DNA from 3 places in the Pseudomonas sp. PVC-3-1 genome. Region 2 is predicted to be linked to each of the others. Evidence: predicted binding sites of a transcription regulator. Region 2 holds the regulator's gene; each other region holds the start of a gene.
The links. Region 2 encodes sigma-54, which starts transcription at its own class of promoters, with help from an activator protein. Its sites were predicted from a motif close to ANTGGCATNNANNTTGCTNT; they were not measured.
Positions count from the first base shown of each region.

Region 1: a site for sigma-54 is predicted at 2,582-2,601, ahead of flgB (flagellar basal body rod protein FlgB). Genes of this name have one in related genera too.
Region 3: a site for sigma-54 is predicted at 2,588-2,607, ahead of glnA (glutamate--ammonia ligase). Genes of this name have one in related genera too.

Region 1 covers NZ_CM172023.1:2,910,859-2,915,941, forward strand. The annotation lists gene flgA (flagellar basal body P-ring formation chaperone FlgA) at 1-70, opposite strand, end outside; gene AC2T4A_RS13660 (chemotaxis protein CheV) at 208-1,146, shown strand; gene cheR (protein-glutamate O-methyltransferase CheR) at 1,271-2,092, shown strand; gene flgB (flagellar basal body rod protein FlgB) at 2,641-3,048, shown strand; gene flgC (flagellar basal body rod protein FlgC) at 3,054-3,500, shown strand; gene flgD (flagellar hook assembly protein FlgD) at 3,520-4,215, shown strand; gene AC2T4A_RS13685 (flagellar hook protein FlgE) at 4,243-5,083, shown strand, end outside.
Region 2 covers NZ_CM172023.1:6,296,814-6,301,896, reverse strand. The annotation lists gene rapZ (RNase adapter RapZ) at 1-743, opposite strand, end outside; gene ptsN (PTS IIA-like nitrogen regulatory protein PtsN) at 746-1,213, opposite strand; gene hpf (ribosome hibernation-promoting factor, HPF/YfiA family) at 1,223-1,531, opposite strand; gene AC2T4A_RS29040 (RNA polymerase factor sigma-54) at 1,610-3,112, opposite strand; gene lptB (LPS export ABC transporter ATP-binding protein) at 3,368-4,093, opposite strand; gene lptA (lipopolysaccharide transport periplasmic protein LptA) at 4,093-4,629, opposite strand; gene lptC (LPS export ABC transporter periplasmic protein LptC) at 4,616-5,083, opposite strand, start outside.
Region 3 covers NZ_CM172023.1:1,498,654-1,503,736, reverse strand. The annotation lists gene typA (translational GTPase TypA) at 1-748, opposite strand, end outside; gene thiI (tRNA uracil 4-sulfurtransferase ThiI) at 919-2,373, opposite strand; gene glnA (glutamate--ammonia ligase) at 2,706-4,115, shown strand; gene AC2T4A_RS07035 (mechanosensitive ion channel family protein) at 4,310-5,083, opposite strand, start outside.

The DNA.
Region 1 (5,083 bases), 3.1 Mb from region 2:
AGCCGATAAGGATTTCAGGCGCGGTGAAGCCTTCCGCCCCAGCCGGGGAGAGGGTCAGCGCACCCGTCATGCCGAGCAGCGCAGCCACCAGGGCGCGCGCGGGTCTCAGCTGTCGGAAAAATGTCGTTGCTTGCTTCATGCAACGATCCAAGCAATGGTCATGCCGTCTTCGTGAGTCGGGGCGGCGTTGCGTGCACAGGAGGCTCAATGGCCGGAGTCATGGATTCGGTCAACCAGCGTACGCAGCTGGTTGGCCAGAATCGTCTCGAACTGCTGCTGTTCCGCTTGAACGGCAGCCAGCTGTACGGGATCAACGTGTTCAAGGTGAAGGAGGTGCTGCAATGCCCCCGCCTGACCGTGATGCCCAAGTCCAGCCAGGTGGTGCGCGGGGTGGCGAATATCCGCGGGGGCACCATCCCGATCCTTGATCTGGCGCTGGCGACGGGGCGTCATGCCCTGCGGGATGTCGCCAACAGCTTCGTGATCATCACCGAGTACAACACCAAGGTGCAGGGTTTCCTCGTGCACTCGGTGGAGCGCATCGTCAACATGAACTGGGAGTCGATCCATCCGCCACCCAAGGGGACCGGCCGTGATCACTACCTGACGGCGGTGACGCGGGTGGACAATCAGTTGGTGGAAATCATCGACGTGGAGAAGATCCTCGCCGAAGTGGCCCCGACCTCGGAGGACATCTCCGAAGGCGTGCTGGATGCCGACACCCAGGCCCGAGCGGTCAGCAAGCGCGTGCTGGTGGTGGACGATTCCTCGGTGGCGCGCAAGCAACTGGTGCGTTGCCTGGAGACGGTCGGCGTGGAAGTGCTGGCGCTCAACGATGGCCGCCAGGCGCTGGATTACCTGCACCAGATGGTGGAGGCCGGCGGGCATCCTGGCAGCGATCTGCTGATGGTGATCTCGGATATCGAGATGCCGGAAATGGACGGCTACACGCTCACGGCGGAAATCCGGCACGACCCGCGCATGCAGGATCTGCACATTCTCCTGCATACTTCGTTGTCCGGGGTGTTCAACCAGGCCATGGTGAAGAAGGTCGGCGCTGACGACTTCCTCGCCAAGTTCCGTCCCGATGACCTGGCGGCCCGCGTGTCGGACCGCATCAAGGCAGTGGATGGCGCGACGGCCTGATCCGTTGTGATGAAGTGCGGGTGGCGCCGGTGCCGCCCGCATCGTCTATGGTTTTTTGAGCACCGGTCAGGCAGTTGTCGCCGTAGTCGCGTCGGCAGCCGCCCACGAGCAAAGAGGTTTATCTGTGACATCCACCAATTCTGAATTCGAGCTGTTCCGGGATTTCCTGGAGAAGACCTGCGGCATCCTCCTGGGCGCCAACAAGCAGTACCTGGTCTCCAGCCGCTTGAACAAGTTGATGGAGCAGCAGGGCATCAAGTCCCTGGGCGAACTGGTACAGAAGATTCAGATGCGCAGTCAGCTGCGCGAACAGGTGGTCGACGCGATGACCACCAACGAGACCCTCTGGTTTCGCGATACCTATCCGTTTGAAGTCCTGAAGAACCGCGTGCTGCCGGAGATGATCAAGGCTGCACCCGGCCAGCGCCTGCGCATCTGGTCCGCGGCCTGTTCCTCGGGACAGGAGCCGTACTCGCTGTCGATGTCGATCGACGAGTTCGAACGCACCAACCTCGGCCAGTTGAAGGCAGGCGTGCAGATCGTCGCCACCGACCTCTCTGGCTCCATGCTCACCGCCTGCAAGGCCGGCGAGTACGACAGCCTGGCCATCGGCCGCGGCCTGTCGCAGGAGCGTCTGGCCCGCTACTTCGATCAGAAGACGCCGGGGCGCTGGACGGTGAAGCCGGCGATCAAGAGCCGCGTGGAGTTCCGCGCGCTGAACCTGCTGGACAGCTACGCGACCCTGGGCAAGTTCGACATGGTGTTCTGCCGCAACGTGCTGATCTATTTCTCGGCCGAGGTGAAGCGCGACATCCTCCTGCGCATCCATGCCACGCTCAAGCCCGGCGGCTACCTGTTCCTCGGTGCTTCCGAAGCGCTCAACGCGCTGCCGGACCATTACCAGATGGTTCAGTGCAGCCCAGGGATCATCTACAAGGCCAAGTAACCGGCCGCAGCCCCGCCTGTTCGGGCGGGGTTCCTGCTTCCGCATTCGCATTCATTCGATTGCCGATCATTCGATTGCCGACGGAGTCGGCACCTGCGAGATACGCTTGCGCTCTGGCGTGCTCTAACCCTCTCCCTTTGGAGCGGGGCGCGCAGCCAGGGGGGGGAAGGAATGGGCACCGAGTTACCGGAAGAAAGCCCGTTGCTTCCTCGTATGGTTCCGCTGCCATAGAAGCGGGCTCCGTCTGCAATTTGCCGTGTATCCGCTTCGCATGTTCTTTCTGTAGGAGCGAGCTTGCTCGCGAACGAACTCCGTCGAGTGGCCAGGTTCGCGAGCAAGCTCGCTCCTGCAAATAAGCTCCAGGCAAGCGCGGCAAGCTTGCCGCCTTGCCCGAAGCGGCAAGGAAAGCGCTTGCCGCTTTGCCGCTGTTTGCCGCCCCTTGCCGCTCTTCTGTTTCCTTCAAGCCATTGAAATTAAAGGGTATGCGGTTTTGGCACGCGCCTTGCTGAAGTGTTGGCAAGCCCACACCGGCAAACAGGTTCGCGACCATGAGCATCAGCTTCGACAAAGCCCTCGGCATCCACCAGCAAGCACTGAGCTTCCGCTCCCAGCGCGCGGAAGTCCTGGCCAATAACCTGGCCAACGCCGACACGCCCAACTACAAGGCCCGCGATCTGGATTTCGCCTCGGTACTGGCGGCCCAGTCGGACAAGATGAAGAACGGCACCTTCAGCACCACGCTGACCAATGCCCATCACATCGAGGCCGACGGTTTCGGCATCGGTGACGAATCGCTCAAGTATCGCAACCCGACCCAACCGTCGATCGATCAGAACACCGTCGATGAACAGATCGAACAGTCCAACTACGCGGAAAACTCCGTGCAGTTCCAGGCCTCGTTCACCTTCCTCAACAGCAAGTTCAAAGGGCTGATGAACGCCCTGCGCGGGGAGTAATCGCCATGTCGCTCGCCAGTGTCTTCAACATCGCCGGTACCGGCATGAGTGCCCAGACCACCCGTCTGAACACCACCGCGTCGAACATCGCCAACGCCGAGACCGTTTCCTCCAGCGTGGACCAGACCTACCGCGCCCGCCATCCGGTGTTCGCCACCATGTTCCAGCAGGCTCAGGGCGGCGGCGACCAGGGCTCGCTGTTCGGCGAGACCGACCAGGCCGGCTCCGGCGTACAGGTGCTGGGCGTGGTAGAGGACAAGAGCTCGCTGGTACCGCGCTACGAGCCGAACCACCCGGCTGCCGACAAGGACGGCTACGTCTATTACCCGAACGTCAACGTGGTGGAGGAAATGGCCGACATGATCTCCGCCAGCCGCTCGTTCCAGACCAACGCGGAAATGATGAATACCGCCAAGCAGATGATGCAGAAGGTCCTGACCCTGGGTCAGTAAGCGCTGAGGAAAGAGCACGATGAGCATCGACAACAGTGGCATCAATGGCTCCAGTTCGGTTCTGGACCAGTATGCGATCAACAAGGACAGCGGCAGCGCCACGGCCGGCAAGAGCAATCTTGGCAAGGACGAATTCCTCAAGCTGCTGGTGGCGCAGATGAACAACCAGGACCCGATGTCGCCCCAGGAAAACGGCGAGTTCATCGCCCAGCTGGCCCAGTTCAGCACCGTGGAAGGCATCCAGTCGCTGAACACCAGCATGGACAGCGTGCTTTCCAACTACCAGTCGTCCCAGGCCCTGCAGGCTTCTTCGCTGGTGGGCCGCAAGGTGATCGTGCCGACCGAGAAATCGATGGTGGACACCTCCGAGACCTTCAAGGGCACCTACACCCTGCCGGTGTCCACGGCCAACAGCTGGGTCAACATCTACGACGACAAGGGCACCCTGGTGAACCGCGTCGAGATGGGCCAGCAGACCGCCGGCAACGTCAGCTTCATGTGGGACGGCAAGGATTCCAGCGGCAATCTCGCGCCGCCCGGCCGCTACAAGTTCGAAGCGCAGACCAACTACGAGGGCAAGACCTACGGCCTGACCACCTTCCTGCCGGCCAACGTCGACAGCGTGACCCTCGGGCAGAACGGCGGCGAGCTGACCCTCAACCTCGCCGGACTGGGCAGCATCGGCCTGTCCAAAGTCCAGATCATTGGCCAGTAAGTCGGCGATACCGACCAGGAGCTAAGCATGTCTTTCAATATCGGGCTCAGTGGTATCAAGGCCGCTTCCAGTGACCTCAACACCACCGGCAACAACATCGCCAACGCCAGTACCGTGGGCTTCAAACAGTCCCGCGCGGAGTTCTCCGATGTGTACGCGGCCTCCGTGCTGGGCAGCGGCAGCAACCCGGTGGGCAGCGGCGTGCTGCTGTCCAACGTCTCGCAGCTGTTCAACCAGGGCACCATCGATTCGACCCAGAATGCCTTGGACATGGCCATCAACGGCAACGGCTTCTTCGTCACCAGCAACAACGGCGCGGTGAGCTACACCCGCGCCGGCTACTTCGGCACCGACAAGAACGGTTACGTGGTGGATAACAATGGCTACCGCCTGCAGGGCTACCCGGTGAACGACCAGGGCCAGCTGCAGAGCGGCGTGGTCGGCGACCTGCGCATCGAGACCTCGAACCAGGCGCCCAAGGCGACCACCCAGGTCAGCCAGACCTTCAACCTGAACTCCACCAACACCGTGCCGACGGTTTCCCCGTTCAACTCCAGCGACCCGACCAGCTACAACTCGTCGACCTCGGTGAACATCTATGACAGCCAGGGTAACTCCCATGTCATGACCCAATACTTCACCAAGACCGGCGCGAACACCTGGACCATGAACGTGCTGGTGGACGGCCGCAACCCGGCCAACCCGACCGACGACACCACCGCCATCACCTCGGCCACCACCGCTGCCGCAGCGACCGGCGCGACCCCGGCCAGCGTGGCCGCTGCGGTGGCTGGCTCTGGCGCCACGCCAGCCGCGATTGCCGCCGCCAACGCCGCCGCCGCGGCCACTGGCGCCACGCCAGCCTCCG
Region 2 (5,083 bases):
ATGGTGACATAGGCCCGGTTGCTCGCGGCGAAGCGCGGCAGCCATTTGTTCAGGTAGCCGAGGATATCCTGGTACATCTCCTCGACATCAGGTTGCGCCGCCAGGTATTCCTGGACTTCAACATCGAGCCCGGTGTGCTCGCGCAACTCGGGCTTCCAGTAGGGGTTGGGCAGGCAGCGCACGTCGAACACCAGGTCGGCGTCCACCGGCATGCCGCGCTTGAAGCCGAAGGATTCGACCAGGAAGGCGGTGCCCAGTTCGGGCTTGTTCAGTAGGCGCAGCTTGAGCACGTCGCGCAGCTGATAGAGGTTCAGGTTGGTGGTGTTGAGCTTGAGATCGGCCAGATCGGCAATCGGCGCCAGCAGGTGCGATTCGTCGGCGATGGCTTCGGCCAGCGAACGACTGTCGCTGGTCAGCGGGTGGCGGCGGCGAGTCTCGGAAAAGCGTTTGAGCAGCGTTTCGTCATCGGCATCGAGGTACAGCACGTCGCACTGGATGTGCTTGTCGCGGGCTTCCTGCAACAGCTCGGGGAAGCGCTGCAGCTGGCTGGGCAGGTTGCGAGCGTCGATGGAGACGGCGACCTGGGGGTGCAGCAGTTCGGTGTGCAGCAGCGCGCGCTGGGCCAGGTCCGGGAGGAGGCTGGCCGGCAGGTTGTCGATGCAGTAGAAACCGTTGTCCTCGAGCACGTTGAGCGCGGTGCTCTTGCCCGAGCCGGATCTTCCACTGACGATGATCAGGCGCATGATCAGTGCCCGTTGTTCTGGAAGTCCACGACGATCCGGTACAGGTCCTCGCCGTTGGCGGCGTGACGCAGGCGGTCGCGGACGTCGGAGCGGTCGAGCATGGAGGCGATCTGCCGCAGCAGTTCCAGGTGCTCCTCGGTGGCCGCTTCCGGCACCAGCAGCACGAACACCAGATCCACCGGCGCACCGTCGAGGGCGTCGAAGTCTACCGGGTGGTCAAGGTGCAGGATGGCGCTGATCGGCGACTGGCAGCCGGGGAGGCGGCAGTGCGGAATGGCGATGCCATTGCCGAAGCCGGTGGAGCCCAGGCGTTCCCGGGCCACCAGGCTGTCGAAGATGTCTTGGGAATCGAAACCCGGCAGCTCGCGAGCCACCAGGTTGGCGATTTGTTCGAGGACACGTTTCTTGCTGCCTCCCGGCACGTTCACGAGGGAACGGCCGGGGGTCAGGATTTGCTCAAGTCGGATCATAGGGAGGGGTTAACGGACGCCAACACCTTGCTGGCGTTCGAGGTATTTTTCCTTGTGCTTGATCAGTTGGCGGTCGAGCTTGTCGGTGAGCAGGTCGATGGCCGCGTACATGTCTTCATGTTCGGCGCAGGCCACCACTTCGCCACCGGCGATGTGGAGGGTGGCTTCAATTTTCTGCTTCAGCTTCTCGACCTCCATGATGACCTGAACATTGGTGATCTTGTCGAAGTGGCGCTCCAGTCGGCCAAGTTTCTCGCCGACATAGTCGCGCAGGGCGTCGGTCACATCCAGTTGATGTCCACTGATGTTGACTTGCATACCGCTTTCTCCTTATTGCCCGTGTGTAAGTGGCAGGTTATGGGGCCTGCCGCCGGAACACCTTGGCGTGGATCAACGTCACACCAGTCGCTTGCGCTCGCTCGAGGGAGAGATTCCTAGGGACTCCCGGTACTTGGCGACGGTACGACGTGCCACTTGAATGCCCTGTGCCTCCAGTAAACCAGCGATCTTGCTGTCACTCAATGGCTTTTTCGGACTTTCCGCCGCGACCAGTTTCTTGATGATTGCGCGGATCGCGGTGGACGAGCACTCGCCGCCTTCGGAGGTGCTGACGTGGCTGGAGAAGAAATACTTCAGCTCGAAGATGCCACGCGGCGTGTGCATGAATTTCTGCGTGGTGACACGGGAGATGGTCGATTCGTGCATGCCCACCGCCTCGGCGATGTCGTGCAGGACCAGCGGCTTCATCGCCTCTTCGCCGTATTCCAGGAAGCCGCGCTGGTGCTCGACGATCTGCGTCGCCACCTTCATCAGCGTTTCGTTGCGGCTCTGCAGGCTCTTGATGAACCAGCGCGCTTCCTGCAGCTGGTTGCGCATGAAGGTGTTGTCGGCGCTGGAGTCGGCGCGGCGTACCAGGCCCGCATACTGCGAGTTGACGCGCAGGCGCGGCACCGCTTCCTGGTTCAGCTCCACCAGCCAGCGCTCGTTGTGTTTGCGCACGATGACATCCGGGACCACGTATTCGGCTTCGCCGGATTCGATCTGCGAGCCCGGGCGCGGATGCAGCGACTGAATCAGCTCGATGGTCTCGCGCAGCTCGTCTTCCTTGAGCTTCATGCGGCGCATCAGTTGGCTGTAGTCGCGGCTGCCGAGCAGGTCCAGGTGATCACTGACCAGACGGATAGCCTCGGCCAGCAGGTAAGTCTTGGTGGGCAGCTGGCGCAGCTGCAGCAGCAGGCACTCGCGCAGGTTGCGTGCACCGACGCCAGCGGGTTCGAGCTGCTGTACGCGGCGCAGCACGACTTCCACTTCGTCCATCTCCACGCCCAGTTCCGGATCGATGGAGGCGAGGATGTCGTCGAGGGACTCGTCGAGGTAACCGTCGTCCGTGATGCCGTCGATGATGCTCAGGGCGATCAGGCGGTCGGTATCGGACATCGGCAGGAGGTTGAGCTGCCACAGCAGATGGCTCTGCAGGCTTTCGCCGGCTGAGGTGCGGGAGGTGAAGTCCCACTCGTCGTCATCGTTACTGGGCAGGCTGCTGGCGCTGGTCTGGTAGATGTCTTCCCAGGCAGTGTCTACAGGCAGCTCGTTGGGGATGCGCTCGGCCCACTGGTCCTCATCGAGGCTGTCGGCATTGGGCGTTGTGCTTTCCTGGAAATTGTCCTGGGAGCTGCTGGTGGTGCCGTTGGCGCCTGACTCGGCGCCGTCCGCCATGGGGTCGCTGTTGTCGTAATCCTCGCCTTCTTCCTGGCGCTCCAGCATCGGGTTGGACTCCAGGGCTTCCTGGATTTCCTGTTGGAGGTCCAGCGTGGAGAGCTGGAGCAGTCGGATGGCCTGTTGCAGCTGCGGGGTCATCGTCAGCTGCTGGCCCATCTTTAGGACTAGCGATGGTTTCATGGCTGGAACTAGGCACCTTGTTCGCTGGCGCGAAGCGCGCCATATCCACGACTACGGACACCGGGGTGCCGCGAGGAAGCAAATTATATGCCTGAGTTTGGACGCTTTGCCTAGGGGCTGTCGACCTTTCGTTACAACCCGGTTGCGCCCGGGCAGGACAGGCAGCCGAATGCATCGCGGAACGGCCGACGAGCCGCGCCACGCGCAGGGAAGAGGTGGAGCTGCCACGCCCTGGGAAGGGCGCGGCGCAGGGCCTTAGAGGCGGAACTCGTGGCCCAGGTAGACTTCCTTCACCAGGTCGTTGGCGAGGATGCTCTCGGCGCTGCCTTCGGCGATCAGTTGGCCGTCGTTGACGATATACGCCGTTTCGCAGATATCCAGGGTCTCGCGGACGTTGTGGTCGGTGATCAGCACACCGATGCCCTTGGCCTTGAGGTGATGGATGATCTGCTTGATGTCCCCCACGGAAATGGGGTCAACGCCGGCGAAGGGTTCGTCCAGCAGGATGAACTTCGGCGAACTGGCCAGGGCGCGGGCGATTTCTACGCGGCGACGCTCACCGCCGGACAGACTCATGCCAAGGTTGTCGCGGATGTGGTGGATGTGGAACTCCTCGAGCAGGCCCTCCAGGGCTTCCTGGCGGCCGGCGCGATCGAGGTCGCTGCGGGTTTCCAGGATGGCACCGATGTTGTCCGCCACCGACAGCTTGCGGAAGATCGAGGCTTCCTGCGGCAGGTAGCCGATGCCGGCGCGCGCGCGGCCGTGCATGGGCAGGTGGGTGACGTCCTGCTCGTCGATGCGCACCACGCCCTGATCGGCGCGAACCAGGCCGACGATCATGTAGAAGCAGGTGGTCTTGCCCGCTCCGTTGGGGCCGAGCAGGCCGACGATCTGCCCGCTCTCGATGCTCATGCTGACGTCGCGGACGACTTGCCGGCTCTTGTAGCTCTTGGCGAGGTGCTGGGCGGTTAGCGTAGCCATTACTGCGCTTGATCCTGCTTTTTCTTGGGCTGGATGACCATGTCGATACGCGGGCGCGGCGTGGTCACCTGGGAGCCGGTGGCACGGCCTGCGTTGACGATCTGGCGCTGGGTGTCGTAGACGATCTTTTCGCCTTCGAAGGTGTTGCCTTCCTGGATTACCTTGGCCTGGTCGATCAGTACGACGCGGTTCTGCGTGACGAAGTACTGGATCGTCAAGCCGTAGGCCTGGGTGATCTGCTTGTCCGGCGCCGGCTTCTGTTCGAAGTAGGCGGGCTTGCCGACCGAGGTTACGACCTCGATCTCGCCGTCCTTGTTCTGCTTGAGCGTAACGGTGTTGCCAGTCAGCTTCATGCTGCCCTGGGTTACCACCACGTCGCCGCGATAGACAGCAACGCCCTGCTTGTCATCCAGTTCGGCGCTGTCGGCCTGGACACGGATCGGCTGTTCCCGGTCGGTGGGAAGAGCCCAGGCGGCAGCGCTGCCAATGGCGGCGGCGAGGCTGAAAAGAAGGGGGAGGGTGTTAACGAGCCTCATGCTGACCTCTTACGTTGGACAGCAGGAGCATCCGGCTGTCTTTCAGATACGCCTTCATGCCAACTGCCGTGGTCACACCGTTGGGTTCGGTGATCTTCACGGGCTGGTCAGTCTGCGCATAGTCCTTGTCTGGGAACACCGTCATGCGCGAGGTGTTGAGCAGGAGCGTGCGTTGCTGCGCGTCGGTGCGCGCAACACGCACGTCATCGATCAGCTCGACCTGCTTGCCTTCGGGGGCCACTTCGGCGCGAACGCTCTGGACATGCCACGGCTGAGGCTCGTTCTCCCGGTGGAAGAAGAGGTCGGGCGTGGTGACCAGGGTCACGTCGGTTGCTTTCAGGTGTTCGAGTTTGTCGGCGGTCATCTCGTAGGCGAGGGAACCGTCGAGGCGGTATTGAACGCTCTTGGCATTCACCACATAGAAGTCGATCGCGTCGCTGGTCTGCGACTTGAG
Region 3 (5,083 bases), 1.7 Mb from region 2:
GACCGTTGCGCTTGGTGCCGTCGTCGCTGATGGCCACGACCGGGGTGTTGGTCTTGACCTTGCCGCGGGCGATACGGCCGATACCGATCACGCCGAGGAAGCTGTTGTAGTCCAGCTGGGAGATCTGCATCTGGAACGGACCGTCGACGTCGACTTTCGGCGCCGGAACGTGGTCGATGATCGCCTGGAACAGCGCGTCCATGTTGTCGTCCATCTTCTCGTGGTCCATGCCGGCGATGCCGTTCAGGGCACTGGCGTAGACGATCGGGAAGTCCAACTGCTCGTCGGTGGCGCCGAGGTTGTCGAACAGGTCGAAGATCTGGTCGATGACCCAGTCAGGGCGCGCGCCCGGACGGTCGATCTTGTTCACCACGACGATCGGACGCAGGCCGGCCTTGAACGCCTTCTGGGTCACGAAGCGGGTCTGCGGCATGGGGCCGTCCTGGGCGTCGACCACCAGCAGTACGGAGTCGACCATGGACATTACGCGCTCAACCTCGCCACCGAAGTCGGCGTGGCCGGGGGTGTCGACGATGTTGATGCTGTAGTCGTTCCATTTCAGGGCGGTGTTCTTCGCCAGAATGGTAATGCCACGCTCTTTTTCCTGGTCGTTGGAGTCCATTACGCGCTCGTTTTCCGCTTCTTTGCGGTCGAGGGTGCCGGACAGGCGCAGGAGCTTGTCTACGAGGGTGGTCTTGCCATGGTCGACGTGGGCGATGATGGCGATGTTGCGCAGTTTTTCGATCACAGTGTCAGTCTCGATAGTGAATCTTCGGCTGCCGTTGTCGGCAGCGGGGGCCGGGCCGTGGCGCGGCGGTGCAAAAGGTCAGGGCGTGAGCCTACGCACCGAATGTGTCGGGAGGTCGGTGGCGGATACTGCCGCCGAACAGTCCGGGCTGGCGGCGTTGGTCCGCGCCTTTATTGCGGACGGTAAACACGCACATTGGTGTGCCCTTCGTTGACCAGGTGGTGGGCGTGCAGGCGACTCATCACGCCCTTGTCGCAATACAGGAGGTACTGGCGGTTGGCGTCCAGTTCCTTGAACTTGCTGTTGATCGCATAGAACGGCATGGCCAGGACTTCGATGCCCTCGATGGCCAGCGGTTCATCTTCCTGGGCATCCGGGTGACGGATGTCCACCACGATCTGGCCGGCCAGCACTTCGTCGACCATTTCCACCGCCAGGTCCTTGCCCAGCTCGTCGATCACGCGGTCGACGGTCATCTGGGTGGAACGCTCCAGGGCGCGGTCGAGCACGGCCATGTCGAACTTGGTTTCTTCGTGGTCGACGCGGTACGGCTTGGCCTGGGTGGTCGGGTTCACCGAAATCACGCCGCAATATTCTGGCATGTGCTTGGCGAACTCGGCGGTGCCGATCTGCGTGGCGGTGTCGATGATGTCCTGCTTGTGGCTGACGATCAGCGGACGCAGCACCAGGGTGTCGGTCACCCGGTCGATCACCGAGAGGTTCGGCAGGGTCTGGCTGGACACCTGGGAAATCGCCTCGCCGGTCACCAGCGCGTCGATCTCCAGGCGCTCGGCCACGCGGCTGGCGGCGCGCAGCATCATGCGCTTCAAGGTCACGCCCATGTAGCTGTCGTCGACCTTGGTGAGAATCTCGCCGACCACTTCCTCGAAGGGCACGCTGACGAACAGCACGCGCTGGGAACTGCCGTACTTCTTCCACAGGTAGTGCGCGACTTCCATCACGCCCAGTTCGTGGGCACGGCCGCCGAGGTTGAAGAACACGAAGTGGCTGATCATGCCGCGGCGCATCATCTGGTAGGCCGCCACGGTGGAGTCGAAGCCACCGGACATCAGCACCAGCACCTGCTCCAGCGCGCCCAGCGGGTAGCCGCCCAGGCCATCGTGCTGGGCGTGGATCACGTAGAGGCGGTCGTGGCGGATTTCCACGCGCACTTCCACTTCCGGGTTCTTCAGCGAGACGCCCGCCGCACCGCAGTGCTGGCGCAGGCCGCCACCGACGTAACGCTCCACATCTATAGAGGTGAAGGGGTGCTTGCCGGCGCGCTTGCAGCGCATGGAGAAGACCTTGCCCGGCAGCTTGTCGCCGAAGTGGGCCTTGCACTTCTCGAGGATGTCGTCGAAATCGCCCAGCGGGTATTCGTGCACTTCCAGGAAGTGGCCGATGCCTGGCGTGCAGGTCAGGCGCTCGATCATCTCGCGCAGGACTTTCGGGTCGGTGACCTTGGTCTCGACCTCGAGGTTGTCCCACTCGCCCTCGACCAGCAACTCAGGGTCGAGATCGCGGAGCACCGTGCGAATGTTCTTCGCCAGCTGGCGGATGAAGCGCTTGCGCACCGGCCGGCTCTTGATGGTGATTTCCTGGAAGACCTTGACGATGAGTTTCATGCGAACCGGCCGATTGCCATGGGACTGAAAAAAAGGGGCGGAATTATATCCGAAATTGCTCAAGACTTGAGCAGAAATCGGAGACTTTCTTTTTGGTGCACCAAAATGGACTTATGCACCACGACGGAGCACCAAAGCGGTGCACTATTTCCGTGCAATTGTCCGTAACACACGCCAGAGCCCGTGATTTCAGGGCCCCTGCCCGTTTACGGGCACTGGCACGCAACTTGCTCTCTTGTGAGGCAGGTTGCCCTGGCGGAGTATTCCGGCCGGCATCACCCGATACTGGGGCACGAAAAAGCTCCCAGCTCTAATCCCTCCTGGAGGACAGCATGTCGTACAAGTCGCAACAACTGATCAAAGATCATGACGTGAAGTGGGTTGACCTGCGCTTCACCGATACCAAAGGCAAGCAGCAGCACGTCACCATGCCCGCCCGCGACGCGCTGGACGACGAGTTCTTCGAAGCCGGCAAGATGTTCGATGGTTCCTCCATCGAAGGCTGGAAGGGCATCGAAGCCTCCGACATGATCCTGCTCCCGGACGACAGCACCGCCGTGCTCGACCCGTTCACCGAAGAGCCGACCCTGATCATCGTTTGCGACATCATCGAGCCGAGCACCATGCAAGGCTACGAGCGCGACCCGCGCAACATCGCCAAGCGCGCCGAGGAATACCTGAAGTCCACCGGTATCGGTGACACCGTATTCGTTGGCCCGGAGCCGGAGTTCTTCATCTTCGACGAAGTGAAGTTCAAGTCCGACATCTCCGGCTCGATGTTCAAGATCTTCTCCGAGCAGGCTTCCTGGAACACCGACGCTGACATCGAGACCGGCAACAAAGGCCACCGTCCGGGCGTCAAGGGCGGCTACTTCCCGGTACCGCCGGTCGACCACGACCACGAAATCCGTACCGCCATGTGCAACGCCATGGAAGAAATGGGCCTGGTCATCGAAGTTCACCACCACGAAGTGGCGACTGCCGGCCAGAACGAAATCGGCGTGAAGTTCAACACCCTGGTTGCCAAGGCTGACGAAGTTCAGACCCTGAAGTACTGCATCCACAACGTCGCCGACGCCTACGGCAAGACCGTGACCTTCATGCCGAAACCGCTGTACGGCGACAACGGCTCGGGTATGCACGTTCACATGTCCATCTCCAAGGATGGCAAGAACACCTTCGCTGGCGAAGGCTATGCCGGCCTGTCCGATACCGCCCTGTACTTCATCGGCGGCATCATCAAGCACGGCAAGGCGCTGAACGGCTTCACCAACCCGGCCACCAACTCCTACAAGCGTCTGGTTCCGGGCTTCGAAGCCCCGGTCATGCTGGCCTACTCGGCCCGCAACCGTTCCGCCTCGATCCGTATTCCGTACGTATCCAGCCCGAAAGCCCGCCGCATCGAAGCGCGCTTCCCGGACCCGGCTGCCAACCCCTACCTGTGCTTCGCCGCGCTGCTGATGGCGGGCCTGGACGGCATCCAGAACAAGATTCACCCCGGCGACGCCGCCGACAAGAACCTGTACGACCTGCCGCCGGAAGAGGCGAAGGAAATCCCGCAGGTTTGCGGCAGCCTGAAAGAGGCGCTGGAAGAACTCGACAAGGGCCGTGCGTTCCTGACCAAGGGCGGCGTGTTCACCGACGAGTTCATCGATGCCTACATCGAGCTGAAGTCGGAAGAAGAAATCAAGGTGCGCACCTTCGTGCACCCGCTGGAATACGACCTGTACTACAGCGTCTGATCCACGAATACCTATAAATAGCGACAGCATTAAGGCCTCCTTCGGGAGGCCTTTTTTATGGGCTGGAGAAAACCGCTGGCGCCTGTGCCTGTGCCTGTGCCTGTAGGAGCGAGCTTGCTCGCGAATCGCACAGCACTGGAGTCACCGGATAACTCGTTCGCGAGCAAGCTCGCTCCTACAACGGAAGGCCGGTTTCAGATCCCGCCGTCGGCCGGTGCGCCTTGCTCCTCGTCGTCCTCGCGGCGCGATTTGCGCATGCGCGAGAGCTGCACATTCAGGCGCGGCATGGAGAGTTCCAGCCCGGCCTTGTCGAGCTTCTGTCGCAAGCGCAGGTTGAAGGCGCGCTGCACTTCCCACTGACGGATCGGCGCGGTCTTGAAGCGGAAGCGCAGGATCGCCTGGCCGGCGTCGAAGCTCTCGATGCCCTGGATTTCCAGCGGCGACCAGATGGCGCGGTTGATGGTGCGATCGGTGCGCAGCTCGCCGGAAACTTCCTTGACCAGCGCCAGCGCATCGTCGATCGGCATGCTCGCCGGCACCGGCCAGCGGAACATGGCGTAACCGAACTGCCGCGAGTAGTTCTTGATGCTCTTGATCTCGCTGAACGGGATGGTGTGCACCACGCCATCCAGGTCGCGCAGGCGCACAGTGCGGATGGTCAGGCCTTCCACCGTACCGAGATGGCCGCCAACATCGACATAGTCGTCGATCGACAGCGAATCCTCGATGATGATGAACAGACCGGTGATCAGGTCCGCCACCAGCGACTGCGCGCCGAAACCGATCGCCAGGCCGATCACGCCGGCACCGGCGAGCAGCGGCGTGACGTTCATCCCCATGTTGGCCAGGGCGACGATCAGGGCGATCACCGCAATGGTCACGAACAGCACGTTGCGGATCAGCGGCAGCATGGTCAGCGCACGGGTGTTGGCGCTCTTCTTGCCGCCCAGGCCGAGGCTGTGCTGCAC